DNA from 3 places in the Streptomyces sp. NPDC020731 genome. Region 3 is predicted to be linked to each of the others. Evidence: riboswitches for the same ligand, from Rfam matches in the RefSeq annotation. Region 3 holds a riboswitch; each other region holds the start of a gene.
The links. Region 3 has a riboswitch for cyclic di-AMP ahead of ACH4VX_RS20790 (C40 family peptidase). Riboswitches for the same ligand answer to the same signal wherever they lie in the genome.

Region 1 (10,322 bases), on a different contig from region 3:
CCGTATCTGCGGGAGGCGGGGATACCGGTCGAGGAGGCGTCCCCGACCGCCGAGGAGATCGTCGACGCCTGCGCGGGCGGGCGGACGGTGGTGGTCGTGGCGACGGGCGAGGGTGAGCCCGCGCTGACCGACGGGCTGGCGCGGCTGGCCGGGACCGGCAGGGTGCGGATGCCCGAGCTGGAGCTGCTGCCCGCCTCCTACGACCTGCCGGGCGCCCGGCTGCTCGACCTCGTGCAGGTCATGGACCGCATCCGCGCGGAGTGCCCGTGGTCGTCCCGGCAGACCCACAAGGGCCTGGCCAAGTACGGCATCGAGGAGGCGTACGAGCTTGTCGAGGCCATCGAGGAGGGCGACCGGGACGAGCTGCGCGAGGAGCTGGGGGACGTGCTCCTCCAGGTCGTCTTCCACGCCCGGATCGCCGAGGAGCACCCGGAGGAACCGTTCTCCGTCGACGACGTGGCGGGGGGCATCGTGGCCAAGCTGATCCACCGGCATCCGCATGTCTTCGGCGGGGAGACGGCGGACACGCCGGAGGACGTCAAGGCGCACTGGCTGCGGACCAAGGCGGAGGAGAAGCGGCGCAGTTCGGTGACGGAGGGGGTGCCGCTCGGGCAGCCCGGACTGGCGCTGGCGGCGAAGCTGGGGTCGCGGGCGCGGACCGCGGGGCTGGACGTGCCGGTGCCGGTGGGGGAGGGGGTCGGTTACGAGCTGCTGGGGCTTGCGGTGTGGGCGGAGGCGGCGGGAGTCGATCCGGAGGCGGCCTTGCGGGCGGCCGCGCGGGTGTACCGCGATGCGATCCGTGCCGCGGAGGGTGGCGAGGGCTGAGAGCGGGGTGCGGCGCGGGAGGGTTTCTCGCCCCCGCCGTCCCGTCCCGTCCCGTCCCCCGGGGGCTCCGCCCCCGGACCCCCTCGCGCGGTTCCCCGCCCCCCTGAAGGGGCGCGGGGAACCGCGCGAACAACCACCACGCGCCCGCAGCCGCCCGACGGCCCCGGACACCCGAGCTGCCGCGCCGTCCTGCTCCCGTCGCCCGTTAGGGTCGCCGCATGCATGACCAGCCCACCCCTCCTGCTCCGCAGGGACCCACTCCCGAGTTGTTCAGCCGGGAGTTCGCCGCCGATCCCTACCCCGCCTACGCCTGGCTGCGTGAGCACGAGCCCGTGCGCAGGACGCGGCTGCCCAGCGGGGTGGAGGCGTGGCTGGTCACGCGCTACACCGACGCCAAGCAGACGCTCGCCGACAACCGGCTGTCCAAGAACCCCGCGCACCACGACGAGCCCGCGCACGCCAGGGGCAGGACCGGTATCCCCGGGGAGCGCCAGGCGGAGCTGATGACGCATCTGCTGAACATCGACCCGCCGGACCACACCCGGCTGCGCCGGCTGGTCAGCAAGGCGTTCACCCCGCGCCGGGTCGCCGAGTTCGCGCCCCGCGTGCAGGAGCTCACCGACGGGCTCATCGACCGGTTCGCGGACAGTGGCTCCGCCGACCTGATCCACGAGTTTGCCTTCCCCCTCCCCATCTACGCCATCTGCGACCTGCTCGGCGTCCCGAGCGAGGACCAGGACGACTTCCGGGACTGGGCGGGCATGATGATCCGTCACGGCGGCGGCCCGCGCGGCGGGGTCGCCCGGTCCGTGAAGAAGATGCGCGGCTACCTTGCCGAGCTGATCCACCGCAAGCGCGAGGCGCTCCCCGCCGAACCCGCCCCCGGCGAGGACCTCATCTCCGGCCTCATCCGCGCCTCCGACCACGGTGAGCACCTCACCGAGAACGAGGCCGCCGCCATGGCGTTCATCCTGTTGTTCGCCGGTTTCGAGACCACCGTCAACCTGATCGGCAACGGCACCTACGCCCTGCTCACCCACCCCGGACAGCGTGACCGCCTGCAGCGGAGCCTCGTCGCCGGGGAGCGCGGGCTGCTGGAGACCGGTGTCGAGGAGCTCCTGCGTTACGACGGCCCCGTGGAGCTCGCCACCTGGCGGTTCGCCACCGAGCCGGTCACCATCGGCGGGCAGCGCATCGCGGCCGGCGACCCCGTCCTCGTCGTACTCGCCGCCGCGGACCGGGACCCGGAGCGGTTCGCCGACCCGGACGTGCTCGACCTCGGCCGGCGCGACAACCAGCATCTGGGATACGGCCACGGCGTCCACTACTGCCTGGGCGCCCCGCTGGCCCGCCTGGAGGGCCGGACCGCGCTCGCCACCCTGCTGACCCGTCTGCCGGACCTGCGGCTCGCGGTGGAACCGGCCGAACTCCGTTGGCGGGGCGGGCTCATCATGCGCGGACTGCGCACGCTCCCGGTGGAGTTCACTCCTCCGCGGAAGTGACGGACGGAACCGCCGTCCGCCGTGCCCCCGAGCGGACCAGCGCAAACATGACGCGCTCTCAACTCTGTGATCTTCACGTGATCTGCGCGGCATGAACTTGTGACAAGTGATCGTCTGCGGATACGTTCACCCATCAAGTGCGGCACATCGGGTTCCACTCGCCGCGCCGGTCATTGCTGTCTTGTGAAAGGTCTCCGCATGCTCTCCGGGAACGGTCGGCACCGTCGCCCCCGCCAGGCTCCGGCTCTCCTCGTCGCGGCCGGAGTGACCGGCTCCGCCATCGCGATCCCGCTCCTCGGAGCCGGTAGCGCCAGCGCGGCCGACGGCGCGACCTGGGACCGGGTCGCCGAATGTGAAAGTGGTGGCTCCTGGAGCCAGAACACCGGCAACGGCTACTACGGCGGCCTGCAGTTGACCCAGGACGACTGGGAGAACTACGGCGGTCTGGACTACGCGACCAGCGCCGACCAGGCCAGCCGCGGCCAGCAGATAGCCGTGGCCGAGAGGATCCTCGCCCAGCAGGGGGTCGGCGCGTGGCGCACCTGCGGACTGACGGCGGGCCTCAGCCAGGGCTCGACGTCGGCCGACATCGACACGGGCGTGGCGGAGGACTCGACCTCGGACGCATCGGACTCTTCGGACTCGTCCGGATCATCGGAATCCGGGAATCCGTCTGTCTCGTCCTCTCCGTCGTCCGGCGCCAAGGGATCGGACGACGGAGAGGACGAGGCCGGTGAATCGGCCAAGCCCGGCAAGTCGAGCGACTCGGACGCGGATTCGGACAACGGCTCCGACGGCGGATCCGGCACCTCCCCCTCCGCCTCGGCCACTCCCAAGAGTGACGAGTCGGACAAGTCCGGGCAGGCCACCGGCTCTTCCGAGCTCACCGACGCCGAGGGCACCGGCCCCGGCCGCCATCGCGGCACCGGTGCCGAGGAGGGTGAGGCGGAGGACCGTACGTCGGAATCGTCCGGCCGGCACGCCTCGCGCGGCACCGACGCCTCGCGCGATGCCGCCGACGGCTCGTACACCGTGCGCACCGGGGACAGCCTCTCGTCCATCGCCGACTCCCTTGAGCTCGACGGCGGATGGCGGTCGCTCTATACCGAGAACGAGCAGGTCGTCGGCGTCGACCCGGACCTCATCCTGCCGGGTCAGGAGCTTGAGGTCGGGGTCGAACCGGGCGAAAAGTGACGCCCGAAAGGGCGTGTGTCCGGCGGTGGTTGACGTCATGATTCGCGGTGAATGTCCGGTTTAAAGGGCGTGAGAGATAGGTCTCAGAAGCCCTGATCGTCTTTGAATTTCCGCGGATCGCGTGTCTACGGTCGTGACCGCTCGCCACCGCGGGCCCCGGCTGCCGCCACGCCGAATCCTGCCAGTGGCAGCACGGGAACAGTCGTCGCGTCATGCGCCGTAGGCAGGAGCGGGGGACCCAAGGTAAGTGTCCTTTCCGGTGGTTGACACCGGATCGGGCTTGGGGTGAAGCCGCGTCCCGTGAGGGACGTGGCCGGGCAACTCAACCGGCCCGAACCCGACAGCTCACCTCGTAGGCGTCGGTGAGGGGATCCAACCATGCTGTTTTCCGGCAAGGGCAAGCACCGTCGTCCGTCCAAGGCCACCCGCGCGATCGCCGTCGCCGGTGTCGCCTCCGCCGCCGTCGCCGCCCCGCTGATGGCGGCCGGCACCGCCTCCGCCGCCACCGCCTCCGAGTGGGACGCCGTCGCCCAGTGCGAGTCCGGCGGCAACTGGTCCATCAACACCGGCAACGGCTACTACGGCGGTCTGCAGTTCTCCGCCTCCACCTGGGCCGCGTACGGCGGCACGCAGTACGCCTCCAGCGCCGACCAGGCCGGCAAGGCGCAGCAAATCGAGATCGCCGAGAAGGTCCTCGCGGGCCAGGGCAAGGGCGCCTGGCCGGTCTGCGGCACGGGCCTGTCCAACGCCGCCTACACCGGCTCCTCCTCGAACGAGTCCTCGAACGGCTCTTCGGCGGGCTCCTCGCAGAGCACCGGTTCCACCGAGACCCGTGAGACCGAGCAGAAGGCCTCCCGCTCCGCCGAGCGCCCGGCCGCCGAGCAGAAGACCGAGAAGAAGACCGTCACCACCCCGACCGGCGAGAAGGTCGAGAAGGGCGACGGCGAGTACAAGGTCGTCAAGGGCGACACCCTCAGCTCCATCGCCGCCGAGCGCGACGTCGAGGGCGGCTGGGCCGAGCTGTTCGAGCTGAACGACGACATCGTCGACGACGCCGACCTCATCTACCCGGGCCAGCAGCTGCACCTCAAGTAAGCGGCTGCCCCCTGCTCCCCGCCCCGGTGCGTCTTCCCCCGTACGCACCGGGGCGGGGTTTTTCACGGCCGGGTTTCCGGAAACCGCTTTGTTCCGTTCGGAAACAATTTACTCTCGGTTCTGTCCACGGGGCGGGCGACCGGCTGGCCGATCGCCCGGAGCCGGTTAGGCTCGGTCTCGCAAGACCCTCCGGGGTCCTGCTCACCCGCGTCACATCCATGAAGGAGATGCTCGTGCCGTCCATCGACGTCGTCGTAGCCCGGGAAATCCTGGACTCCCGAGGCAACCCCACGGTCGAGGTCGAGGTCGGCCTCGACGACGGCAGCACGGGTCGTGCCGCCGTCCCGTCCGGCGCCTCCACCGGCGCCTTCGAGGCCATCGAACTCCGTGACGGCGATGCCAACCGTTACCTGGGCAAGGGCGTCGAGAAGGCCGTCCTGGCCGTCATCGAGCAGATCGGCCCGGAACTCGTCGGCTACGACGCCACCGAGCAGCGCCTGATCGACCAGGCGATGTTCGACCTGGACGCCACCGACAACAAGGGATCGCTGGGCGCCAACGCCATCCTCGGTGTCTCGCTCGCCGTCGCCCACGCCGCCTCCGAGGCGTCGGACCTGCCGCTCTTCCGCTACCTGGGCGGCCCCAACGCGCACCTGCTGCCGGTGCCGATGATGAACATCCTGAACGGCGGCTCGCACGCCGACTCCAACGTGGACATCCAGGAGTTCATGATCGCCCCGATCGGCGCGGAGTCCTTCTCCGAGGCCCTGCGCTGGGGCGCCGAGGTCTACCACACCCTGAAGAAGGTCCTGAAGAGCAAGGGCCTGGCCACCGGCCTCGGCGACGAGGGCGGCTTCGCCCCGAACCTCGGCTCCAACCGCGAGGCCCTCGACCTCATCCTCGAGGCCGTCAAGGAGGCCGGCTACACCCCCGGCGAGCAGATCGCCCTCGCGCTCGACGTCGCCGCGTCCGAGTTCTACAAGGACGGCTCCTACACCTTCGAGGGCAAGACGCGCACGGCCGCCGAGATGACCGAGTACTACGCCGAGCTCGTCGACGCGTACCCGCTCGTCTCCATCGAGGACCCGCTGTTCGAGGACGACTGGGAGGGCTGGAAGGTCCTCACCGACAAGCTCGGTGACAAGGTCCAGATCGTCGGCGACGACCTGTTCGTCACCAACCCCGAGCGCCTCGCCCGCGGCATCGAGGAGGGCGCCGCCAACGCCCTGCTGGTCAAGGTCAACCAGATCGGCTCGCTGACCGAGACCCTGGACGCCGTCGAGCTGGCCCAGCGCAACGGCTTCAAGTGCATGATGTCCCACCGCTCCGGCGAGACCGAGGACGTCACCATCGCCGACCTGGCCGTCGCCACCAACTGCGGTCAGATCAAGACCGGCGCCCCGGCCCGCTCCGAGCGCGTCGCCAAGTACAACCAGCTGCTGCGCATCGAGGAGATCCTCGACGACGCCGCGGTGTACGCCGGCCGCAGCGCGTTCCCCCGCTTCAAGGGCTGAGCACCGCTCCGGTAGGCAGCGTCGTACGTACGTCCCCGTACCCGGTCCCGTACCGTGTGCGGGGACGTACGCGCGTATGACGGTGAGCGAGAGGCGGGAACATGGCGGTCAAGGACCGGGACCGTTTCTCCACCGCGACCAGGATCCGGCTGATCGGTGAGCAGACCGCGGCCCGGGTCTACCGCTCGCAGACCAAACGCCAGGCCCGCCGCTCCCGGCTGACCGGCCGGGCGGCGCTGCTCGCCCTGGTGGTCTGCTCCCTGATCGTCGCCCTCGCCTATCCCATGCGGCAGTACGTCTCCCAGCGCGCGGACATCGCCGACCTCCAGCAGGAGCAGGACGAGACCCGCCGACGGGTCGAACGGCTGCGCGACATGAAGGCCCGCTGGCAGGACGACGCCTACGCCGAGCAGGAGATCCGCCGGCGGCTGCACTACGTCATGCCCGGCGAGACCGGCTACATCGTCATCGACCCGGGTACGGCGGAGAAGTCCCGTACCGATCTCGAAGCCGCCGACCGCCCCTGGTACGCGAACGTCTGGGACGGTGTCGACAAGGCCGACGCCGCCGCCGACCAGTGACCCTTCGCAGAAAGCCGTAGAAAGACAGTATGGAAACGCCCCCGCCCACGACTCCCCGCACCGAGCCCACCGACGCGGACGTCGAGGCCTTCAAGCAGCAGCTCGGGCGGCCCCCGCGCGGGCTGCGCGCCATCGCGCACCGCTGCCCCTGTGGGCAGCCGGACGTCGTGGAGACCGCGCCGAGGCTGCCCGACGGCACCCCCTTCCCGACGCTCTACTACCTCACCTGCCCGAAGGCGAACTCCGCGATCGGGACGCTGGAGGCGAACGGCGTGATGAAGGAGATGACGGAGCGGCTGGCCACCGACCCGGAGCTGGCGGCCGCGTACCGCGCGGCGCACGAGGACTACGTCCGGCGCCGTGACGAGATCGAGGAGCTCAAGAACTTCCCCAGCGCGGGCGGCATGCCGGACCGCGTGAAGTGCCTGCACGTGCTGGTCGCCCACTCGCTGGCCGCGGGCCCCGGGGTCAACCCGCTGGGCGACGAGGCGCTGGCGATGCTGCCGGAGTGGTGGCGCAAGGGCGCCTGCGTGACGCTGCCCGCGAAGGAGGACGGCCGGTGACCCGGGTCGCCGCCGTCGACTGCGGTACGAACTCCATCCGGCTGCTGGTGGCCGACGCCGACCCCGTGACGGGTGAACTCACCGAACTGGACCGGCGGATGACGATCGTGCGGCTCGGCCAGGGTGTCGACCGCACGGGCCGGCTGGCGCCCGAGGCGCTGGAGCGGACGTTCGCCGCCTGCCGTGAGTACGCGGAGATCATCAGGAAGCACGGCGCGGAGCACCTGCGCTTCGTCGCCACCTCCGCCTCCCGTGACGCCGAGAACCGCGACGAGTTCGTGCGCGGGGTGCGGGACATCCTGGGCGTGGAGCCCGAGGTCGTCACCGGTGACCAGGAGGCCGGGTTCTCCTTCACCGGGGCCACCAAGGAGCTGACGGGCCGGACCGACCTGCACCGCCCGTTCCTGGTCGTGGACATCGGCGGCGGCTCGACCGAGTTCGTCGTCGGTGACGACCACGTCCGCGCCGCCCGCTCCGTGGACGTCGGCTGCGTACGGATGACCGAGCGGCACCTGGTGCGGGACGGGGCCGTGACGGACCCGCCGGCCGAGGAGCAGATCGCGGCGATGCGCGCCGACATCGAGGCCGCCCTCGACCAGGCCGAGGAGACGGTCCCGCTGCGCGAGGCGCGCACCCTGGTCGGTCTGGCCGGCTCGGTCACGACCGTGTCGGCGATCGCCCAGGACCTCCCCGAGTACGACTCCGGGGCCATCCACCACTCCCGCGTCTCCCGCGACCGTGTCCGCGAGATCACCGGGTGGCTGCTGCGCTCCACCCACGCGGAGCGCGCGGCGGTGCCCTCCATGCATCCGGGCCGGGTCGACGTGATCGGCGCCGGGGCGCTGGTCCTTCTCTCGATCATGGAGCGGATCGGCGCGGAGGAGGTCGTGGTGTCGGAGCACGACATCCTCGACGGCATCGCCTGGTCCGTGACCCGGGCCCCCTTCACCGCTGATCAGTAGCACTCCACTGAGCAGTCGGGACAGCGTTTGAGCGGCGTCCGGGGGGCCTGTCGGGCCCTCCGGCGGGGCCTCGCCGGGAAAGTTCGTGAAGTTCTTCACAAGGAATCGGCCCCGGGAGAACGAAGAACTGAATCCGGTTGACCCGTTCGGGCCCTCAACACCCCTTTGAACACGTTCAGAAGATGGCGGCGGGTGTTTTGTCGGGGGTGGTCGCGACGACCCGCCGACCGGCCTCACGGCGCCTCCTGATGGACAGAGAGGCAGCTCACGCGGCATTGACAACGTCCCGAACGGGGTGCCGGTTCCCGCTTCGCTCTGTGATCTGGATCAAGAAGCGGAGGATGGTAACACAGGCCCTGTCGAAGCTTGTGAAGGGGCGCACGAGGTACCCCCCTGAGGCGGGTGGATACTCGATGGCATGAGCACCACGGAGCGTCCCAGGATCCTCGTAGTAGGCGGTGGGTACGTAGGCCTGTACGCAGCTCGGCGCATCCAGAAGAAGATGCGTTACGGCGAGGCGACCGTCACCGTCGTCGACCCGCGGTCGTACATGACCTACCAGCCCTTCCTCCCCGAAGCCGCCGCCGGCAGCATCTCCCCCCGGCACGTCGTCGTCCCGCTGCGACGCGTGCTTCCCAAGGCGGAGGTCCTCACCGGTCGGGTCACCACCATCGACCAGGAGCGCAAGGTCGCCACGGTCGCCCCGCTGGTCGGCGAGGCGTACGAGCTGCCCTTCGACTACCTGGTCATCGCGATGGGCGCGGTCTCCCGCACCTTCCCGATCCCCGGCCTCGCCGAGCAGGGCATCGGCATGAAGGGCATCGAGGAGGCCATCGGCCTGCGCAACCACGTCCTCGAGCAGCTCGACAAGGCCGACTCCACCACGGACGAGGAGATCCGGCGCAAGGCGCTCACCTTCGTCTTCGTGGGCGGCGGCTTCGCCGGCGCGGAGACCATCGGCGAGGTCGAGGACATGGCCCGCGACGCCGCCAAGTACTACAAGAACGTGTCCCGCGAGGACATGCGCTTCATCCTCGTCGACGCCGCCGACAAGATCCTCCCCGAGGTCGGTCCCAAGCTCGGCGCGTACGGCAAGGAGCACCTCGAGAGCCGCGGCGTCGAGGTCTACCTGTCCACGTCGATGGACTCCTGCGTCGACGGCCACGTGGTGCTGAAGAACGGCCTCGAGGTCGACTCCCACACGATCGTGTGGACGGCGGGCGTCAAGCCGAACCCGGCGCTGTCCCGCTTCGGTCTGCCGCTGGGTCCGCGCGGTCACGTCGACACCGAGCCGACGCTCCAGGTCAAGGGCACCGACTACATCTGGGCCGCGGGCGACAACGCCCAGGTTCCGGACCTCGTCGGCCGCAAGGCCGGCAACGAGAACGCCTGGTGCCCGCCGAACGCCCAGCACGCGCTGCGCCAGGCCAAGGTCCTCGGCGACAACGTGGTCTCCGGCATGCGGGGCTTCCCGCAGAAGGAGTACAGCCACGCCAACAAGGGCGCGGTGGCGGGCCTCGGCCTGCACAAGGGCGTGGCGATGATCGTCATGGGCAAGATGAAGATCAAGCTCAAGGGCCGGCTCGCCTGGTACATGCACCGTGGCTACCACGGCATGGCGATGCCGACCTTCAACCGCAAGATCCGCGTCTTCGCCGACTGGACCCTCGGCATGTTCCTCAAGCGCGAGGTCGTGTCCCTGGGTGCGATCGAGTCGCCGCGCGAGGAGTTCTACGAGGCGGCGAAGCCGGCGCCGGCCCCGGCGGCCGTCAAGCAGGAACCGAAGAAGACCGAGGCCAAGGCTTCCTGACCCCCGGTCACCGAACTGCCCGAAGGGGCCGCCCGCCATCCGTGGTGCGGGCGGCCCCTTCGGCGTCACCGAGCGGCCGACCGGTCCGGCCCACCCGCGCGGCTCGGTGGGCCGGGAGGCCGTCGTCCCGGGCGGACCTCCGCCGGGCCGCCGGTGCGCGTGCGATTCGGGGTCCGTCCATCCCCGCCTTCGAGCGCAACCGCATCGGCCTCGACCGGGTCCTCGCCGTCAGAACCCCCGCGTCCGGCGCCTGCGCCCTCCCCTGCGCCGCCCGCA
Region 2 (10,322 bases), on a different contig from region 3:
TGGGTGACGTCGTCGTAGAAGAAGACCAGGTCACCGGGCTGGGCCTGGGAGACGGGGACCGTCGTGCCCGCGTCGACCTGGTCGTAGGTGGTGCGCGGGAGGGTGACGCCGGCGGCCTTCCAGGCGGCCTGGGTGAGGCCGGAGCAGTCATAGGAGCCGGGGCCTGTGGCGCCCCAGACGTACGGCTTGCCGATCTGCGCGCGGGCGAAGGCGAGGGCCTTCTCGGCCTTGGTGGCGTACGAGGAGCCGGTGGACGGCGCGGTGGTCGAGCCGGCGGATCCGGAGGTGCTGCCCGACGTGCCGCTGTCCTGCCGGGCGGCGGCCTTCTCCTGGGTCTTCTGCTGCTCCGCCTGCTGCTCGGCGAGCTCGGCGGCCTTGCGGGCGGCCTCCTGCTGCTTCTTCTCCTCGATCGCCGCGAGCCGCGCCTTCTCCTCGGCGGTCAGCTTCGACATCAGCTTGCGCGCGTCGGTGAGCTTCTTCTGGACGGTGGCCTTGGCCGTCTTCAGGTCGCCCTGGGACTCGGTGAGCGTCTCGAGGCTCTCGGTGGCCTCCTGGCGCTTCCTCATCGTCTCGGACTGCTGGGTGACGTAGTCGTCGACCGCTTCCTTCTGGCGGCCGGTCATCCGGTCCATCAGCTGGGACCGGTCGAAGAAGTCCTGCGGAGTGTCCGCGAGCAGGAAGGTCGCGGTGTCGGGGACACCGACGCCGGTCCGGTACTGGGCGGCGGCGAAGGAGCCCAGTTCCTCCCGCGCGTCGTTGAGCTTCTGGGTGCGCTTGGCCACGTCGTCGAGGAGGGTGCCGACCTGCTTGCGCTGCTTCGCGGTCTTCTCCTTGGCCGCGTTGTACTTGTCGGTCGCCGACTCCGCCTGGCGGTAGAGCTCGTCGACCTTCTTCTCGACCTCCTCCAGGCTGGGCTTGCCGTCGTCGGAGGGGGCGGCGCCCGCCGTCTGGGACAGCAGGGCCACGGAGGTCAGGGCGGCCGTGGCGAGGGCCGGGGTCCGTATGCCTGCCACGCGCGCGCCGGGGGTGCGCGACTTGCGGTGCGACGCCAAGGGAGGCGACTCCTTCCGATGCTCCGCCTACCGGGTTAGCTGTCGGGTTCGGGCGGGTGATTCGGAAGGGTTGCCCTACGGCCGCTCCGCGAGGGAGTGGGCCGATTCACCCCATGGTCTCGGTGGGTCCCCGGCTCCGGCTGCCGCGATCGGCAGGGACGGACTCGGCGGAGGCCGTGCGGCCCGGCGGGGTTCGCCGGTGGGGGTCGTACGGCCCGCCCGCACCGTAGCCAACTGGTGTGGCCCTTGTGAAGGTTGACGGGTGATATGCCCGATACATTTTCGTGACCTCACGTGTGGGGTCACTCAGGGTGAGGCAGTGGTTCTGGAGGGTGCACACCCTGCCCCGGCTGCCGGAAAGCGGGGATGTTCCCGGGGTGGCCCCGGGTTGTCGGTGGAGCGCCCTAGACTCGGAGAGCGATGAGCAGCCTCTTTGACGACAGCTTCCTGGCGGACCTCCAGGCCCGGCGGGGCCCCGCGGACGAGCCCCCGCCACCGCCCGAGGACGAGCACGTACCGGAGCAGATTCCGGACGACCTGTTCGGCGGGAGATTCGACGTGCCGCCGGACAGGGACGCCTACTACCGCGACGGCGCCCCGCGCCCGGTGATCGACGCCGCCGCGTTGCTGGAGGGGCTGAACGAAAACCAGCGTGCCGCCGTCGCGCACTCCGGCTCCCCGCTGCTCATCGTGGCCGGTGCCGGCTCCGGCAAGACCCGCGTGCTCACCCACCGCATCGCCCATCTGCTGGCCGAGCGGAACGTCCATCCGGGCCAGATCCTCGCGATCACCTTCACCAACAAGGCCGCGGGCGAGATGAAGGAGCGTGTCGAGCAGCTCGTCGGCCCGCGCGCGGGCGCCATGTGGGTCATGACGTTCCACAGCGCGTGCGTGCGCATCCTGCGCCGTGAGAGCAGGAAGCTCGGCTTCACGTCGTCGTTCTCGATCTACGACGCCGCCGACTCCAAGCGTCTGATGGCCCTGGTCTGCCGCGACCTGGACCTCGACCCCAAGCGCTTCCCGCCGAAGTCCTTCAGCGCCAAGATCAGCAACCTGAAGAACGAGCTGATCGACGAGGAGGACTTCGCCGCCCGGGCGGCCGACGGCTTCGAGAAGACCCTCGCCCAGGCCTACGCGCTCTACCAGTCGCGGCTGCGCGAGGCGAACGCGCTGGACTTCGACGACCTGATCATGACGACGGTCAATCTGCTCCGCGCCTTCCCGGACGTCGCCGAGCACTACCGTCGCCGCTTCCGGCACGTCATGGTGGACGAGTACCAGGACACCAACCACGCCCAGTACGCCCTGGTGCGTGAGCTCGTCGGCACCGCCGGGCACCCCGCCGGCGCACCGTCCGAGACCGAGGTCCCGCCCGCCGAGCTGTGCGTGGTCGGTGACGCCGACCAGTCGATCTACGCCTTCCGCGGCGCGACGATCCGCAACATCCTCCAGTTCGAGGAGGACTACCCGGACGCGACCACGATCCTGCTGGAGCAGAACTACCGTTCCACGCAGACCATCCTGAGCGCGGCCAACGCCGTCATCGAGCGCAACGAGTCGCGCCGCCCCAAGAACCTGTGGACCAACGCCGGCGCGGGCGCGCGGATCACCGGGTACGTCGCGGACACCGAGCACGACGAGGCCCAGTTCGTCGCCGACGAGATAGACCGCCTCACCGACGCGGGCGAGGCGAAGGCGGGTGACGTCGCCGTCTTCTACCGCACCAACGCCCAGTCCCGTGTCTTCGAGGAGATCTTCATCCGCGTCGGCTTGCCCTACAAGGTCGTCGGCGGCGTCCGCTTCTACGAGCGCAAGGAGGTCCGGGACGTCCTGGCCTATCTGCGGGTGCTCGCCAACCCCGAGGACTCGGTGCCGCTGCGCCGCATCCTCAACGTCCCCAAGCGGGGCATCGGCGACCGTGCGGAGGCCATGATCGACGCCCTCGCGCAGCGCGAGAAGATCAGCTTCCCGCAGGCGCTGAGGCGCGTCGACGAGGCGTACGGCATGGCCGCGCGGTCGTCGAACGCGGTCAAGCGGTTCAACACGCTGATGGAGGACCTGCGTACGGTCGTCGAGTCCGGGGCGGGCCCGGCGACGGTCCTGGAGGCGATCCTGGAACGCACCGGTTACCTCGCCGAGCTGCAGGCCTCCACCGACCCGCAGGACGAGACCCGGATCGAGAACCTCCAGGAACTCGCGGCTGTCGCCCTGGAGTTCGAGCAGGAGCGCGGCGAGGGCGAGTCCGTGGTGCTGTCCGACTTCCTGGAGCGGGTCGCCCTGGTCGCCGACTCCGACCAGATCCCCGACGAGGACGAGGACGGCTCCGGCGTCATCACCCTGATGACCCTGCACACCGCCAAGGGCCTGGAGTTCCCGGTGGTCTTCCTCACCGGCATGGAGGACGGCGTCTTCCCGCACATGCGCGCCCTCGGCCAGACCAAGGAGCTGGAGGAGGAGCGGCGCCTGGCGTACGTCGGCATCACGCGCGCGCGTGAGCGGCTGTACCTGACCCGGTCGACGCTGCGCAGCGCGTGGGGTCAGCCGTCCTACAACCCGCCCTCGCGGTTCCTGGAGGAGATCCCGGCCACCCATCTGGAGTGGAAGCGGACGGGAGCGAGCGCGTCCGTGTCCTCCGGTCCGGTGTCGGGAGTGGCGGCTTCGCTGTCGTCGTCCCGTTCCCGCTCGTCGGCGTCGGGCGCCTCAGGTTTCGCCACCCGGCGGACCGCGGAGAAGCCCGTGGTGTCGGTGGCGGTCGGGGACCGGGTCACCCACGACCAGTTCGGCCTCGGCACCGTGGTCGCGGTGAAGGGCACGGGTGGGAACGCGGAGGCGACGATCGACTTCGGGGACACCAAGCCCAAGCGGCTGCTGCTGCGGTACGCGCCGGTGGAGAAGCTGTAGCCGCGGGCCTCGACCCGTCGGGGGTTGGTCCTACGACGGGTCGAGGCCGTGGCTGCGGAACCAGGCGAGCGGATCGATCGCCGAGCCGCCGCCGGGGCGGACCTCGAAGTGCAGGTGCGGACCGGTCGAATTGCCGGAGTCCCCGGAGAAGGCGATCGGGTCGCCGGCCTTCACGGTCGTACCGGAGGCGACCTGGTAGCTGGAGAGGTGGCAGTACCACGTCTCCGTGCCGTCCTTCGCCGTCACGATCATCATGTTGCCGTAGGCGGAGTTGAGCTGCGTGCGCACCGTGCCGTCGGTGGCGGCCATCACCGTCGCGCCGTACAGGACGGGGAAGTCGATGCCGGTGTGGACGGACATCCAGTTGATGCCGGACTGGCCGTAGTAGGCGCTGAGGCCGTGCTGCGCGACCGGGAGCGCGAACTTCGGCCGCAGCCGCTCCTTGCGGGCCGCCTCCTGCGCGGCCGCCTTGCGGTCGGCCTCCTGCTGCGCCTTGAGGTCGATGCGCTCCTGGGTGCGGCTGGCCCGGTCGGCGAAGTCGTCGGCGCCGGCGGCGAGGCTCTCCAGCTGGGTGTCCAGCTTGATGTTGGCGGTGGACGGTTTCACCGGCTGGACGTCCGCCGCGGTCGTCGCCGTCTCCTGGCCGCCGTCGTCGGTCAGGTCGCCGACCGAGGCCGCGGCGATACCGGCGACACCCATCACGCACGCCGAGGGCACGGCCACCGTCAGCAGCGCGGAGCGCTTGGCGGGCGTACGGCGGCGGGAACGGGACCCGGCGCGTGAGGCCGCGCGCGGCGCCGGGGCGGGAACGGTCTCCTCCTGCTCTTCGAGCAGGTGCACCGCGGGCAGCTCACCGGTGTCGGCCGGCCCGTCGGCGGCGGGAGCCTCGTAGGGCTCCTGGTCGAACGGCTCGGCCCGGTGCTCGTAGGACTCGGCCTGCGGCTCATAGGGGCCGGACGCGGGCGCCGGGGCGGCGGTGTCGCCGCCGTCGGAGTTCCACTGCGTGGCGTCGTAGACACCGCTGTCGAAGGTCTGCGTGCCCCAGTCCCACTGCTGGGTCCGGTCGGCGGGGTTCCCGGCCTGATCGGCCTGGAGCCACTCACCGGAATCCCACTGGCCGCTGGTCTCCGGGGAGGTGGCCTGCGGCGGGATCACCGGCATCGGGTGATGGCCGGTGGTCCAGGCGGTCGCGTCGTAGCCGCCGGTGTCGTACGCGGACGGGCACGGGGTGGCGTACGTGTCGTACTGCCCGGTGTCGTGACCATGCGCGGGCCAGTGCCCGGTCTCGTACGCGCCCGTGTCGTGGCCGCCGCCGGGGAGGTCGCCGAAGAGGGGGTCGGTGGCGAAGCTTCCGGTGGGGTGGCCGCCGGTCCCGAAATGAGTGGCGTCGTAACCGCCGTACGTGGTGAAGTCGCCGTACTGGGCTTCCTGGGTGCCGTACGACGCATGGGGCGCCGGATCGGCGTCGGAAGCCGGAGCCGGGTCCATGGTCCCCGACGGGTGACGGTCGTTCACCAACTTCTCTTTCGCCTCGACAACAGGGGCTGCCAGAGCAGTGCGGCGACTGTACCCGGCGGTATGCGGGCACGACAATCTTCCGCAGGTTTCACGCGCGCAGGAAACGGGCAATCGGTCGTCTTTTGGCGGACGACGGGCGCGGTCTTGGCTTTTTGTTCGAGGTTTGTTCGAGATGGTGGACGGGTCGACGGCGGTAAGTGGGCCTTCTTGGACCGTTGTTGTTCGGATTGCTGTCGAGGGGGCGCGTGGTTCCGGTTGTCCCGTGGCGCCGGTGCCGGGCGTGTCGCGCTCAGGCCACCGTCAGGCCTTCCGGGCGGCCGGTGGCCGGCTCTTCGGGATGCGCCGTGTCCAGGGCCTGCCGTATACGGGTCGCCACGGCCGGGTGCACGGGCAGGGCGAGGTGGCCCACGCCGCTCACCCGTACGTTCACCGTCGTCAGGTCGGGGTGCTCGACGCACGCCGACTCCAGCGGGTCCATGATGTGGTCGAGGTCGCTCCAGAAGGCGACGAAGCGCGTACGGCAGCCCGGCGCGGGCCGGGCGAGCTCCTCGAGCACCGGTGAGCCGGGGCGCATCTGGCGCACGATGGGGTGCGCGTTGGCCAGTGGGGCGACGCGTGTGCCGGAGTGCGGGGTGCCGAGCGTGACGAGCGTCCGCACACGGGTGTCACCGCCCAGCCGCTGTACGTAGTACCGCGCGATGAGCCCGCCGAGGCTGTGCCCGACCACATCGACCCGGCGGCTGCCCGTGCGTTCGCACACCTGCTCTATGTGGTGGCCGAGCAGTTCGGCCGCGATGCGGATGTCGCAGGTCAGCGGGGAGTAGTTGAGCGACTCGATCTGCTGCCTGCCGTGCTGGGCGAGGCTGCGGCGCAGCAGGACGAAGACCGACCGGTTGTCGATGAAGCCGTGCAGCAGCACCACCGGGGGCTTGGCCTCCGCCGGCAGCTGTGCGGTGCCGTCCGGGGCGGGCAGCGCGGGGCGCGCGTCCCGGCGCTCCTGGACGATGCCGGCGGGGTAGAGCAGGAGGTGGCCCGCCAGGATCGCCAGCTCCAGGGCGGTCGCCTTCAGCAGGGTCAGGGAGAGATCCGCCAGCCGGGTCGGCAGGAGGCGCCGGCAGAGCGGCAGGAAGGGAAGAGCTGTCTCGGTGACCTTCATGGCCGACCTCCTGTCGGCACGCGGGAGGACAGCCCTGTCCCCCGTGTGCCCTCATGGGAAATCGCTACGAGAGCGGTCGACGGTGCGCGTGTGCGATGCGTGGAGGGGGCGCGGTGGTACGGCGACCTCGGTGCGAATCCCTTGTGCGCATGTTCCCACCGTTGCCCGAGTGGTGCACGGGCATGCGGTGCGCGGGGCTCCGAGCCCGGGAACGCTGCGCGGTGAACGTGTCCCTCCGTGTGATTTGCCCCTCGCTGCGCACCGTGAAACTGCCGGTTGCGGGATGCTGGAGATAACGTTCGTTCACTTCCCCGGCCGGTTCGGGCCGGGGCACCCGAGCGATGTGTACGGCATGACGGATGTGTGCGGTACTTGTCGGTACGGATGGATGTAGTCGCTTCATGGAGGCAGTGATGGGTGTGGCAGCCGGTCCGATCCGCGTGGTGGTGGCCAAGCCGGGGCTCGACGGCCACGATCGCGGGGCCAAGGTGATCGCGCGGGCGCTGCGCGACGCCGGTATGGAGGTGATCTACACCGGGCTTCACCAGACCCCCGAGCAGATCGTCGACACCGCGATCCAGGAGGACGCCGACGCGATCGGTCTGTCCATCCTCTCCGGGGCGCACAACACGCTCTTCGCGGCCGTCATCGAGCTGCTCGAGCAGCGGGACGCGGCGGACATCCTGGTCTTCGGCGGCGGGATCATTCCCGAGGCGGACATCGCTCCGCTGAAGGAGAAGGGTGTCGCGGAGATCTTCACCCCGGGTGCGACCACGGCGTCCATCGTGGACTGGGTGCGGGCGAACGTGCACCAGCCGGCGGAGGCGTAGCCCGCCCTTGTGGCGCCGCGCGCGTGGTGGCCGGGGCTCGGCCGGTCGCCGGACCGGACCCGGCGCCTCGGCTCTGTCGCCCCGGGGCCGGCGTGGGACGGGGGTGGGTCGCGCGGCCCGGCGTTTGCGGGGTGCCTCCCCCGGCGGGGGAACCCCCATCGCCCCTGGGGGCACCTCCCAGGCCTTCGGGGCACTGGGGGAGGCACGACCGCCCGCGGTCGGCACGGTGCGGCTGCTCGCGATGAGTCGGCTGGGGGCGGTCTCCTCGTTCCGGGACGTCAGGAGGCGGCCGGGGTCAGTTCTGTCAGCATGGCCGCGCGCAGGCGCAGTGTGGTGACCAGGCGTTGGAAGGCCTCCGACCAGTAGCCGCCGGCTCCGGGCGACGCGTTCTCCGGCTCGTCCGGTATCGCCAGGAGCGCGTCGAGGCGGCCGGCCTCGGACGGGTCGAGGCAACGTTCGGCCAGGCCCATGACTCCGCTGAAACTCCATGGATAACTCCCTGCGTCACGCGCGATGTTGAGCGCGTCGACCACCGCTCGTCCGACCGGCGCCGCCCAGGGCACGGCACACACCCCGAGCAGCTGGAACGCCTCGGACAGGCCGTGCGTCTCGATGAACCCGGCCACCCACTCGGCCCGTTCGGCGGCGTCCAGCGTGCCGAGCAGCTTGGCGCGTTCGGCCAGGGACACCGCCCCCGGTCCGCCCGCCTCCGGCGCGGAGGGCTCTCCGAGCAGCGCCCGGGACCACGCCGCGTCGCGCTGCCGTACCGCCGCCCGGCACCAGGCCGCGTGCAGTTCGCCCTGCCAGTCGTCCGCCACCGGCAGCGCCACGATCTCCCGGGGCGTACGCCCGCCGAGCCGCCGCGACCAGCTGCCCAGGGGTGCCGCCTCCACCAACTGGCCGAGCCACCAGGACCGTTCGCCCCGGCCCGCGGGAGCCCTGGACACCACGCCGTCGCGTTCCATGCCCGCGTCGCATTCGTGCGGCGCCTCGACGGCGATCGTCGGCGTGTTCCGCGTATGGTCGACGGCCACACAGGCCACGGCCCGGACCGCCATGCGTTCCGCCAGCGCGGAGCCGGGCAGCGCCGTCAGCAGCTCCGCCGCCGTCGCCCGTACGTTGCGGCTGCGGTCGGCCAGGGCCTGCTCGAGGAAGGGCTCGTCGTCCGGGCCGAGTCCGGTGCGCAGCGAGTCCAGGAACATCAGGCGGTCCTCCGCCCGTTCCGTCGCCCAGCTCGCCGCGAGGAGTTCGCGCGCGGTGGCCGGCTTGCGGGAGCGGAGGGCGGTGAGGAGGGCGACCCGTTCGGCGAAGAGACCCTCCTGCCAGAGCCGCCGTACGCCTTCCGTGTCGTGGAGACGGGGCGCGGACGTGTCCCCGCCCGGCGCGGAACGCAGGGCGAACCGCCAGTCCGGGTTGAACCGGGCCAGCCACAGGGCGCGCGGCCCCGCGAAGCGCAGCGCCGCCGGACGCAGGTCGGTCCGTCCCCGCGCGGCGTCGAGCAGGGCGGGCAGCGCGGCCGGGGGTGCCGCGAAACCGCGGGCGTTCGCCGTCGCCAGCCACTGGGGCAGCAGCTCCATGAGGTCCGGAGCCGTGCCCCGGCGCCCGCCGCCCGAGGTGCCGGGTCGGTCGGTGAGCAGCGTCGTGAGCCGGTGCGCGGCGGCGGACGGCAGCGGAGGGCGCGGATCCTCGGGCGCCGGCCGCGGACGCTCCGCGGCCCGCGCCGGCCGCAGCCCGGCGCGTCGCCGCACGGTCGCCACGGCCACCGCGTCCAGCAGGGCCGACGGCGCGTCCGGCCCGGGCACGGAGCCCGCCGGTGTACGCCGGTCCGTGCCCAGCAGGGCCGCGGTCACCAGTTCCTCCCAGGAATCCGGGAGGGGCGCGTCCACGGCGGTGGTCGTCCTGCTCATGAGCTTCCTTTCCGACGGGCGTCCCGGCACGGTCGAAGACTCACACGCGCCGAGTGTCCAGTGATGCCCGAAAAATTCCTGGGGCGGACGGGAACGGGGACGAGCGCACCGCTCAGCACAGTGACACCGCCTCACCGGGTCCCTCCGGCCATGCCGCCAATGGAGTGAATCCCTGGTGGCCGCACTCGCCGAAGACCCTGACCGGGGCGCCACCCGACAGGGCGACCAGACGCCACAGACCGGGGCGGGACCGCGCGGCCGGCGTGAGCGGCAGGGCCGCGTCCTCGTCGGCGTCGGCCAGCTGCCAGCCGTCACCGTCCGGAGCCGGTATCACCCGGTCCAGCGTCACCGGGACCGAGTCCAGCCAGGGGTCGTCGCGCAGCGCCTCGCCGTAGCGGGCGGCCGCCCGGGCCGTCGTCGTCCCCGGCGGCCGTACGTCCGTCGGCGCGGGCGGCGCGAACCGCTCGCCCAGGGCCATCCGCGGCTGCCCCGCGCCCGGGTACGCGGACAGCTCGGCGTCGAGGGCCGGCCCGACCGGCAGCGCGAGCTCCGGGGCGCGGCCCGCCGCACCGTAGGAGAGGAGCAGCGCCGTGCGCCCCGAATCCGTGCCGTACAGCCAGATGCGGCGGGTCGTCAGACGGCTGTCCGCCGTGTCGTACTGGGCGAGGACCAGCCAGCGGTCCCGTATCGCCGGGCCGTCCGCCGACACGGGCAGGCCGATACGGGACCGGACCGTCGCGGCCAGCCCCTCCGGCAGCCGCTCCCGGCGCAGCCAGCCCCGGCCGAGGAGGTGGAGCAGCGCGCACTCCTCCAGCAGCCGCACCGGCCCGCCCGGCCCGGCGCCCGCCAGCGCCCCCAGCTCACGCACCCGGGCGGCCAGCCCCGGCGCCTGGGCGTCGACCATGCGGGCCGCGGTCTCCTCCCACAGCCCGTACCCCGACTGCTCGGCCGAGGCCAG
Region 3 (10,322 bases):
GACCGTCCGCCCGCCACGTCCTGCCCGAGCTCACCGAACGCACGGCATCGGGGAACCGGACGCCGGACCCCTGCTCGAAGCTGCTCGAGGAACGGATCGTCATCCTCGGGACACAGATCGACGAGACCTCCGCCAACGACGTCATGGCGCAGTTCATGTACCTGGAGCACCACTCCCCCGACCGGGACATCTCGCTCTACGTCAACTCCCCCGGCGGCTCCTTCCACGCCATGTCGGCGATCTACGACACGCTGCGCCACGTCTCCTGCGACGTGGAGACGGTCTGCCTGGGCCGGGCGGAGGGCGCCGCCGCGCTGCTGCTGGCCGCCGGCACCCCGGGCAAGCGACTGCTGCTGCCCGGCTCCCGTCTGGTGCTCCGTCAGCCCTCCCTCCCGGAGCCGGTCGAGGGACAGGCCGGCGATCCGGTGATCCGGGCCGAGGAGTCGACCCGTGTCCGGTCACGGATGGGGGAGATCCTGGTCCGGCACACGGGCCGCACCGCGGAGCGGGTCCGGGCGGACGTCGAGCGGGACAAGGTCCTCGACGCGCAGGCGGCGGTGGAGTACGGCCTGGCGGACCGGATCGTGCCCGGCCGCAGGAGCACCTCCCCCGTCACCGGCACGAGGTGAGCCGCGGATGCTGCCACCGGAGCTGCCGCCGCTGCCCGCGCTGACCCGCGCGGAGGCCGAGCTGATCGACCGTTACCTCGAGGCCGTCGACCTGCTCGGCCGGGTCAACCCGGCCCTGGGCGGTGACACCTACCGCGGACTGCGCGCGGCTCAGGCGCTGGTCGGCAAGGCCGTCGCGCTGCGCGACGCGCTGACCCTGATGCACCGGCGCGGCGAGAGCGAACTGCACTCCGGCACGCTGGCCCGGGCCCTGCGGGCGCTGGACGGCGAACGGCGCACGGCCAGGGTCACACTGCCGCCGGACCCCGGCAGTTGACGCCCGCGGGCGCCGGACAGCGGCCCCGGCCGGCGGTGCACCCCGGCCGGGGTTGAAACGGACCGAACGGCGTACCCCCGTCCGGCGTAGACGAACCTGCTGTTTTCGAGCCCTCGAAGTTGCGCAACGCACGTACCGCACGACCGGAACGGTGCTTTTCATCCCTGGTCCGCGGCTCCTCCGGGCCTCGGCGAAGGTCCGAACAGAGAGGTGTCCACCCGAACGGGTGAGTGGTGAGTAACAACACAAATCCCACGTTCCGTTGGGATTTCGATCGCGTCATGAGCCAAGATCCCTGACTGACGACAAGACCCCGCCGCCGCGGCGGGGCGATCCGGGCGGACGCCGAGTCCTGCCGCCGCCCGGATGACCGGTCGACAGGAGTGGATCGGCAGGAGTGGAGGACCCAATCACGACGGGCCGCCGGGACGTCAGTTCCGAGCAGTCCTTGGGGTGAAGCCGCACGTGTGCGGCCGGGCAACTTCGCCAGCCCGAATCCGACAGGTCATCCTTCACAGGCGGCTGACGAAGGGTTGCGCATGACTGCGCTCAATCGTGTCCCGTCTCTCATGGCCCGGGCCGGCACGGCCTCGGCCCTCACCCTGGCCGCCGTGGGCGGCTCCATCGTGGTCCCCGGAGCCGCCTCGGAGGCGGCCGCCGCGACCTCGGCCACCAAGGCGCTGCACATCGCCGCCTCCAAGAAGGGCTCGCCCTACAAGTGGGGCGCCACGGGGCCGTACAGGTTCGACTGCTCGGGTCTGACGCTGTACTCGTTCAAGAAGGCGGGCAAGAAGCTGCCGCGCACCGCCGCCCAGCAGTACAACAAGACGCGCCACGTCTCCGCCAAGAGCCGCAAGGCGGGAGACCTGGTGTTCTTCCATTCGGGCAGCTACGTCTACCACGTCGGCATCTACGCGGGTAAGGGCAAGATCTGGCACGCCCCGAAGACCGGGGACGTGGTGCGCCTGCAGAAGATCTGGACCCGCAGCGTCTGGTACGGCCGGGTGAGGTGACCGCGGGGGGGGGGGGGGGGGGGGGGGGCCCCCCCCCCCCCCCCCCCCCCCCCCCCCCCCGGAACCCGGTGGTTGTCGGCCCTGCGGCGGACGGGGGCGGGCATGGGGTTTTCGCCCCCGCCGCCCCTTCCCGTCCCTGGGGGCTGCGCCCCCGGACCCCCTTTGTCCTCAAACGCCGGACGGGCCGGCCGAGGGGGCCCGACGGTCTGGATCAGCCCCTCAGGACCGCCCCGGTGCGGTCGCCCGCGAGGGTGACCGCCGATTCGCGGGCCGCCGACGCCTCGTCGACGGTCAGCGTGCGGTCGGTCGCACGGAACCGCAGTGCGTACGCCAGGGACTTGCGGCCCTCGCCGAGCTGCTCGGCGTTCTCGTACACGTCGAACAGGCGGATGGACTCCAGCAGTTCACCGGCGCCCTCGCGCAGCGCCGCCTCGACATCCGAGGCGGGCACGAACGCGTCGACGACCAGCGCGACGTCCTGCGTGGCGACCGGGAAGGTGGAGATGCCCGGCGCCTGCGGGGTGTCGTCGCCGACCTGCTCCAGGGCGTCCAGGTCCAGCTCCATCGCACAGCTGCGCGCGGGCAGGCCCAGGGTCTTCAGGACGCGCGGGTGCAGCTCGCCGGCGTGGCCGATGATCCGGTCCTCGCCGTCGACGGTGACGGTCAGCTCGGCGCAGCGGCCCGGGTGCCACGGCCCGTACTGGCCCTTGCGGACGCCCAGTTCGGCGCCGGCCTCACGGGCGACGGTCCGGGCGGCCTCGACCGCGTCGGCCCAGTCGGCCGCGCGGCCCCTGCCCCACCAGCCGGCCTGCTCGCGGGCGCCGGTCAGCACGACGGCGACGTGCCGCGGCTGGTCGGGCAGCGCGGCGTTCAGCGCGGCGATGTCCGCCTCGCTGGGCCGCCGGTCGACGGGCAGGTTCGCGGCGACCCGCTGCTCCTCGCGCGGCTGGAAGACCAGGCCGGTCTCGAACAGCGCGAGGTCGTGCGAACCCCGGCCGTCGTTGCGGCGCAGCGCGCCGAGCAGGCCCGGCAGCAGCGTGGTGCGCAGCGCGGGCTCCTCGTCGCTGAGCGGGTTGACCAGCTTGACGACACGGCGGGCCGGGTCGTCGGCCTCCAGGCCGAGCTGGTCGAAGACCTGCTCGCCGACGAACGGGTAGTTCAGCGCCTCGACGTAACCGGCCCCGGCCAGGGCCCGGCCGATACGGCGGTGCAGTCGCTGGCGGGCGGTCAGACCCCGGCCGGCGGGCGGCCTGGGCAGGGTGGAGGGCAGGTTCTCGTAGCCCTCGAGCCGGATGACCTCCTCGGCCAGGTCGTTCGGGTCGGTGAGGTCGGGCCGCCAGGACGGCACGGTGACGATCAGCTCGTCCTGCCCGTACACGTCGCAGCCGACCTCCTGGAGGCGGCGTACGACGGTCTCGCGGCCGTACGCCACGCCCGCGACCTTGTCCGGGTGGTCGGCCGGGGCGGTGATGGTGTGCGGCGCGGTCGGGGCGACGACCTCGGTGACGCCGGCCTCGGCGGTGCCGCCCGCGAGCAGCACCAGCAGGTCGACGGTGCGCTGCGCGGCAGCGGCGGCGGCCGCCGGGTCGACGCCGCGCTCGAAGCGGCGGGACGCCTCGGAGGACAGCTTGTGGCGGCGGGCGGTGCGCGCGACGGACACCTGGTCGAAGTGGGCGGCCTCGATGACCACGTCACTCGTCGCGTTCCCGGTGTCGCCGTGGTCCGCGATCTCCGTGTCGGCGCCGCCCATGACGCCGGCGAGGCCGATGGGGCCGCGGTCGTCGGTGATGACGAGGTCCTCGGCGTGCAGCGTGCGCTCGACGCCGTCGAGGGTGACGATCTTCTCGCCCTCGGCGGCCCGGCGCACGCCGATGGTGCCCTGGACCAGGGAGCGGTCGTAGGCGTGCAGCGGCTGGCCGAGCTCCATCATCACGTAGTTGGTGACGTCGACGGCGAGCGAGATCGGGCGCATGCCGACCTTCTGCAGCCGGCGCTTCAGCCAGATCGGGGAGCGCGCCTCGGGGCTGAGGCCGGTCACCGTACGGGCGGTGAAGCGGTCGCAGCCGGCCGGGTCGGACACCTTCACCGGGTAGCCGAACGCGTTCGGGCCGGGCACGTCGAGGAGGGCCGGGTCGCGCAGCGGCAGGCCGTAGGCGATGGCGGTCTCGCGGGCGACGCCACGGAGGGAGAGGCAGTCGCCGCGGTTGGCGGTGACGGCGATGTCCAGGACCTCGTCGACGAGTTCGAGGAGCTCGATGGCGTCCTTGGCGACCTCGGTCTCCGGCGGCAGCACGATGATGCCGTGCGTGCCTCCCCCAGACTCCGTCCGGGGGGACCCCCAGTCGCCCATGCCCAGCTCGTCGGCGGAGCAGATCATGCCGTGGGACGTCCTGCCGTACGTCTTGCGGGCGCTGATCGAGAAGCCGCCGGGCAGGGTGGCGCCGGGGAGGACCACGACGACCTTGTCGCCGACGGCGAAGTTGCGGGCGCCGCAGACGATCTCCTGCGGCTCACCGGTGCCGTTGGCCCGCCCCACGTTCACCGTGCAGAAGCGGATCGGCTTCTTGAAGCCCTCCAGCTCCTCAATGGTCAGTACCTGGCCGACGACGAGGGGGCCCTTGAGGTCGGCGCCGAGGTGCTCGACGGTCTCGACCTCCAGGCCGGCCGAAATGAGCTTGGCCTGTACGTCACGGCCGGTCTCCGTCGCCGGCAGGTCGACGTACTCCCGCAGCCAAGAAAGCGGGATCCGCATCAGATCTCCATCCCGAACGGCCGGGTGAACCGGACGTCACCCTCGACCATGTCTCGCATGTCCTCGACGTTGTGGCGGAACATCAGCATCCGCTCGATGCCGAACCCGAAGGCGAAGCCGCTGTACTTCTCCGGGTCGACGCCGCAGGCGGTGAGCACCCGCGGGTTGACCATGCCGCAGCCGCCGAGCTCGATCCATCCCTCGGACGAGCAGGTGCGGCAGGGCCGGTCGGGGTCGCCGACGGACGCGCCCTTGCAGACGTAGCAGAGCATGTCCATCTCGGCGCTCGGCTCGGTGAAGGGGAAGAAGTTCGGCCGCAGCCGGGTCTTCATCTCCGCGCCGAACAGCGACTGGACCATGTGGTCCAGGGTGCCCTTGAGGTCCGCCATGGTCAGTCCCTCGTCCACGGCGAGCAGCTCGACCTGGTGGAAGACGGGGGTGTGCGTGGCGTCCAGCTCGTCGGTGCGGTACACGCGGCCGGGGCAGATCACGTAGACCGGCAGCTCGCGGTCGAGCGCCGAGCGGATCTGCACGGGCGAGGTGTGGGTGCGCAGCACGACACCGGACTCGGTGCCGCCCTCGGGGCCTTCCACGAAGAACGTGTCGGCCTCGCCGCGGGCCGGGTGGTCCGGGCCGATGTTCAGGGCGTCGAAGTTGAACCACTCGGCCTCGGCCTCGGGGCCCTCGGCGACCTCGTAGCCCATGGCCACGAAGACGTCCTCGATGCGCTCCGACAGTGTGGTGAGCGGGTGGCGGGCGCCGGCCGGGACGCGGTCGTAGGGCAGCGTGACGTCCACGGCCTCCTCGACCAGGACGCGCGCGTCGCGCTCGGCCTCGAGTTCGGTCTGGCGGGCGGCGAGGCCCTTGTTCACGGCACCGCGCGCCTGGCCGACGCGCTTGCCGGCCTCGGCCTTGGCGTGCGGCGGCAACGCGCCGATCTCTCGGTTGGCCAGCGCCAGCGGGGAGGTGCCGCCGGTGTGGGCGACCTTGGCCTCCTGGAGCGCGTCGAGGGAGTCCGCAGCGGCGAAGGCGGCGAGCGCCTCGTCCCGCATGCGCTCGATCTCTTCCGGTTTCAACGTCTCGACCTCGACAGGGTCGTACGACTTATTCGGTGCCGACATCTCTTCCCGTACTTCCGATTGTCCCCCAGCTACCACTGGGAGGTGCCCCCGGGCTGATGGTCCCCGTACCGACTCCTGGACGGTGCGTCCAGGTTTTTGGGACACAAAGGTGCCAAAGGCCGAGTCTAACGGTGTGGTGGTGAGCGAATGCGCCCGTGGGGCCGGGCCCGGATCTCAGGTGAGATACGCGGGTGCCGCCACGGGCAACGTAAATCGGAACTGCGCGCCGCCTTCGGGGGCGCGTCCGACCGTGATGGTGCCGCCGTGGGCCTCGACGATGCCCTTGACGATGTACAGCCCGAGGCCCGTCCCGCCGCGCTTGCTGCCCCGCCAGAAGCGTGTGAAGACGCGGTTCATGGACTCCTCCGGAATGCCGGGCCCCTCGTCGCTCACCGTGACCGACGTAGCTGCGTTCTCGGCGTTCTCCCGTTCACGGGGGGACACCGAGGGCGTGATGTCGATGGTGACGGTTCCCTCGCCGTGCCGCACCGCATTTTCCAGCAGGTTGCTGAGCACCTGGTCGACCTTGTCGGGGTCGGCCCACAGGTCGGGCAGCGGGTGCTGCACCCGCAGCAGGAAGCGGTCGGCCTGCTGCCCGGCGGCGACGTAGGCCTGGATGTGCCGTCCGACGGCGGCCCCGATGTCGACGGGCTGACGGCGCACCTCCAGGCGCCCGGAGTCGATGCGGGATATGTCGAGCAGCTCGGCGATGAGCCGGGTGACCCGGTCGGCGTCGGCGTCGACGGTCTCCAGCATCAGCCGTTTCTGGTCGTCGGTGAACCGCTCCCACTTGGCGAGCAGGGTGGCGGTGAAGCCCTTGACGGAGGTGAGCGGGGAGCGCAGTTCGTGGGCGACGGTGGCGATCAGCTCGGCGTGGCTGCGCTCGGTGCGGCGGCGGGCCTCGGTGTCGCGCAGGGTGACGACGACGCGGCGGACGGGACCGGCGGGCCCGGTGCGGACGTAGCGGGCGGAGACGAGGACTTCCCGGCCTCCGGGGAGCAGCAGGTTGCGTTCGGGCTGGCGGACGCGGATGGCGAGGCCACCGTAGGGGTCGGTGAGCTGCCACCAGCGGCGGCCCTCCAGGTCCTCTAACGGCAGGGCGGTCTCCAGCGGCCGGCCGAGGGCCTGCTCGGCGGAGACGGCCGCGATGCGGACGGCTGCCGCGTTGAAGCAGATCACCCGTCCGTGCTCGTCGGCGACGACCAGTCCGTCGGGCAACTGGTCGGGGTCGATGCCGAGTTCGGCGAGATCACCGGGCCGGGGCGCGGGCGGGCGCGCCGCCCGCTGTGCGCCCGGTGCGCTGCTCGTGCCGACGCTCATCCCCGTACCCCACCTCTCGGAACTTCCCCGGGGCGCCCCGAGCTCGAGCCCTGCCGAGAGCTTGGGGAGGGTCCCCGGGCTGGTCACCCTACTAGTTCCCGGTGACGGAGCGGCACCCTCCGGCGGCGCGCTGTGCACGGGCCGACGCGTAGAGACATACGGCGGCGGCGGTGGCGAGGTTCAGGCTCTCCGCCTTTCCGTGGATCGGTACGCGGACGACGGCATCGGTGAGGGCGCGGGTCTCCTCGGGCAGGCCCCAGGCCTCGTTGCCGAAGACCCAGGCGGTGGGCCCGCCCATGGTGCCCTTGTCGAGCTCGTCGTCGAGGTCGCGGTCCCCGGCGCCGTCGGCGGCGAGCAGCCGCACGCCCGCGTCCCGCAGTCCGGTCACGGCCTGTTCGACGGGGACGCCGACGGCGACGGGCAGATGGAACAGGGAGCCGACGGAGGCGCGGACGGCCTTGGGGTTGTACAGGTCGACGGAGGCGTCGGTGAGGACGACGGCCTCGGCTCCGGCGGCGTCGGCGCACCGCAGCACGGTGCCGGCGTTCCCGGGGTCGCGCACGTGGGCGAGGACGGCGACCAGCCTGGGCCGGGCGGCGAGGATCTCCTCGAACGGCGTGTCCAGGAACCGGCACACCCCGACGAGCCCCTGCGGGGTGACGGTGGTGGAGATGTCGGCGATGACGTCCTCGGAGGCCAGGTGCACCCGGGCCCCGGCATCCCGCGCCGCCCCGACGATGTCGGCGTACCGCTCGGCGGCCTCCACGGTGGCGAACAGTTCGACGAGCGTCGCGGTGTCCTCGCCCCGGTGCGCAGCGGCCTCCCGCACGGCCTGCGGTCCCTCGGCGAGAAACAGCCGCTCCTTTCCCCGGAAGTTCCGCTTACCGAGCCGACGAGCGGCACTCACACGGGTGGAACGGGGAGAAATCAGCTCGGGGCTGACGGGGGGCATCTTCTTGTTCACCTTCGGGAGATCTCAACACGCGGCAGTGCAGTCCCCGGGGGCGGGGCTGTGTCGGCATGCGGCTCCGCCGCGTGGGCGCGGCCGGCCGCAACGGGCCCGCAGCCGGATGACCGACCGGCGAACGGCAACAGCAGGACCCGCAAGCCACGAAGCCTGCGGGTCCTCGAAACTCACGTCGGTCTCAAGCCGACGCAGTGCTCACGCCGCCTTGGGGGCGTTCACGTCCGCCGGCAGCGCCTTCTGCGCAACCTCGACGAGCGCCGCGAAGGCGGTCGCGTCGTTGACGGCCAGCTCGGCCAGGATCTTGCGGTCGACCTCGACGTTCGCGGCCTTCAGACCCTGGATGAAGCGGTTGTACGTGATGCCGTTGGCGCGGGCAGCGGCGTTGATGCGCTGGATCCACAGCTGGCGGAAGTCACCCTTGCGCTTCTTGCGGTCGTTGTAGTTGTAGACCAGCGAGTGGGTGACCTGCTCCTTGGCCTTGCGGTACAGGCGCGAGCGCTGACCGCGGTAGCCGGAGGCCTGCTCGAGGATCGCCCGGCGCTTCTTGTGGGCGTTGACTGCCCGCTTGACGCGTGCCACTTGTTAACTCCTTGTAGCGGGGCCGTGGTTGTCCTCACACGGCCCGGAAACGATTGGGTCCCGGTGGAGGTGGATCAGGCGCTGGGCGCCCGGTCTCACTTGCCGAGAAGCTTCTTGATCTTCGCGGCGTCGCCCGGGGCCATCTCGGCGTTGCCGGTGAGGCGACGCGTCACGCGGGACGACTTGTGCTCGAGCAGGTGGCGCTTGCCGGCGCGCTCACGGAGCACCTTGCCGGAGCCGGTGACCTTGAAGCGCTTGCTGGCACCGCTGTGCGACTTGTTCTTCGGCATAGCGCCGTTCTCTCCTCGTCGGTGGCGCTCCGGTGCCCGGCCATGAGAACCGGGCACGGTGGAGCGTCGTACTTGTATCGGTTACGTCCTGGGGACTCGCGTCCCCCGGGGGTCACGCCTCGGCGGAAGCCTCCGCCGGAGCGTCGACGTTCGCGGCGTCGGCATTCGCGGCGTCGACGTTCGCAGCGTCGGCGTTCGCGGCGTCGGGGTCCGCGGCGTTCATCGAACGGCCGGGGTTGGCCTTCGCCTCCGCCTTGCGGGCTTCCTGCGCCTGGCGAGCCTCGGCCATCGCCTCGGTCTTCTTCTTGTGCGGACCGAGAACCATGATCATGTTGCGGCCGTCCTGCTTCGGGTTCGACTCCACGAACCCGAGGTCGGCCACGTCCTCCGCGAGACGCTGCAGCAGTCGGTAGCCGAGTTCCGGCCGGGACTGCTCGCGACCACGGAACATGATCGTGATCTTGACCTTGTCGCCCTGCTTGAGGAACCGGACGACGTGACCCTTCTTGGTGTCATAGTCGTGCGGGTCGATCTTCGGCCGGAGCTTCATCTCCTTGATGACCGTGTGCGCCTGGTTCTTGCGCGCCTCACGGGCCTTCATGGCCGACTCGTACTTGAACTTCCCGTAGTCCATGAGCTTGCACACGGGCGGACGGGCGGTCGCCGCGACCTCGACGAGGTCGAGGTCGTACTCCTGCGCAAGCTCCAGGGCCTTGGCAAGCGGGACAATCCCGACCTGCTCGCCGCTGGGGCCGACAAGTCGCACCTCGGGAACGCGAATCCGGTCGTTGATGCGGGGCTCGGCGCTGATGGATCCTCCTCGGTAGCACCACGCGACGGTCTGGCGGACAGCCGCGTAACGTCTCTGTTCGTGAGACCTAACCGCACCGGCGCACAAAAAATGCCCCGGACGATCACAGGCGGGGTTCCTCGAACTACCGGAACACCGCCGCGATGACCGCGGGGCGCGCTTTCGGACGGATCGCCGCCTCGGGGACGGGACCGCCTGACCGGTGACCCGCCGCCCTGAGGGCGGTCAGGTGGGAGTTCGAAGCCTCCACTTGTGGGCCGGACACGCGAGCCACGAGGCATACGGGTCCGACCGGTCGTTACACAAGGTTAGCAGCTCCCGGTGAGGCGCACCAACCGGCCGTCCCCGCCTCCTGCCGTCAAGGGGGCGTCCCGCTGCGCCTATCGTGTGGGGCATGAGTGACACCTCCCCCTCGGACACCCCCGAGACCCCCGGCAACCCCGACTTCGACGCCATGGCCCGCGACATCGCCGAGGTCCCGGCCGTCGAGGTGATCGTGACGGTCGCCGTCAACCTGATGAGCG

Region 1: another riboswitch for cyclic di-AMP. It lies ahead of ACH4VX_RS15815 (transglycosylase family protein); the one in region 3 lies ahead of ACH4VX_RS20790 (C40 family peptidase).
Region 2: another riboswitch for cyclic di-AMP. It lies ahead of ACH4VX_RS10130 (NlpC/P60 family protein); the one in region 3 lies ahead of ACH4VX_RS20790 (C40 family peptidase).

Annotation. Positions count from the first base shown of each region.
Region 1 is NZ_JBIRTN010000009.1:87,510-97,831, reverse strand. It holds gene ACH4VX_RS15830 (nucleoside triphosphate pyrophosphohydrolase) at 1-825, shown strand, start outside; gene ACH4VX_RS15825 (cytochrome P450) at 1,044-2,327, shown strand; gene ACH4VX_RS15820 (transglycosylase family protein) at 2,526-3,521, shown strand; cyclic di-AMP (ydaO/yuaA leader) riboswitch at 3,727-3,895, shown strand; gene ACH4VX_RS15815 (transglycosylase family protein) at 3,900-4,616, shown strand; gene eno (phosphopyruvate hydratase) at 4,850-6,130, shown strand; gene ACH4VX_RS15805 (septum formation initiator family protein) at 6,232-6,711, shown strand; gene ACH4VX_RS15800 (DUF501 domain-containing protein) at 6,741-7,274, shown strand; gene ACH4VX_RS15795 (exopolyphosphatase) at 7,271-8,236, shown strand; gene ACH4VX_RS15790 (NAD(P)/FAD-dependent oxidoreductase) at 8,655-10,046, shown strand.
Region 2 is NZ_JBIRTN010000005.1:252,863-263,184, forward strand. It holds gene ACH4VX_RS10130 (NlpC/P60 family protein) at 1-1,052, opposite strand, end outside; cyclic di-AMP (ydaO/yuaA leader) riboswitch at 1,060-1,217, opposite strand; gene pcrA (DNA helicase PcrA) at 1,473-3,953, shown strand; gene ACH4VX_RS10140 (M23 family metallopeptidase) at 3,984-5,441, opposite strand; gene ACH4VX_RS10145 (esterase/lipase family protein) at 5,761-6,627, opposite strand; gene ACH4VX_RS10150 (cobalamin B12-binding domain-containing protein) at 7,041-7,457, shown strand; gene ACH4VX_RS10155 (DUF5691 domain-containing protein) at 7,736-9,364, opposite strand; gene ACH4VX_RS10160 (SWIM zinc finger family protein) at 9,477-10,322, opposite strand, start outside.
Region 3 is NZ_JBIRTN010000013.1:21,113-31,434, forward strand. It holds gene ACH4VX_RS20780 (ATP-dependent Clp protease proteolytic subunit) at 1-629, shown strand, start outside; gene ACH4VX_RS20785 (hypothetical protein) at 637-945, shown strand; cyclic di-AMP (ydaO/yuaA leader) riboswitch at 1,279-1,481, shown strand; gene ACH4VX_RS20790 (C40 family peptidase) at 1,485-1,958, shown strand; gene pheT (phenylalanine--tRNA ligase subunit beta) at 2,170-4,710, opposite strand; gene pheS (phenylalanine--tRNA ligase subunit alpha) at 4,710-5,831, opposite strand; gene ACH4VX_RS20805 (ATP-binding protein) at 6,006-7,151, opposite strand; gene ACH4VX_RS20810 (TrmH family RNA methyltransferase) at 7,243-8,103, opposite strand; gene rplT (50S ribosomal protein L20) at 8,314-8,697, opposite strand; gene rpmI (50S ribosomal protein L35) at 8,793-8,987, opposite strand; gene infC (translation initiation factor IF-3) at 9,100-9,798, opposite strand; gene ACH4VX_RS20830 (DUF1844 domain-containing protein) at 10,193-10,322, shown strand, end outside.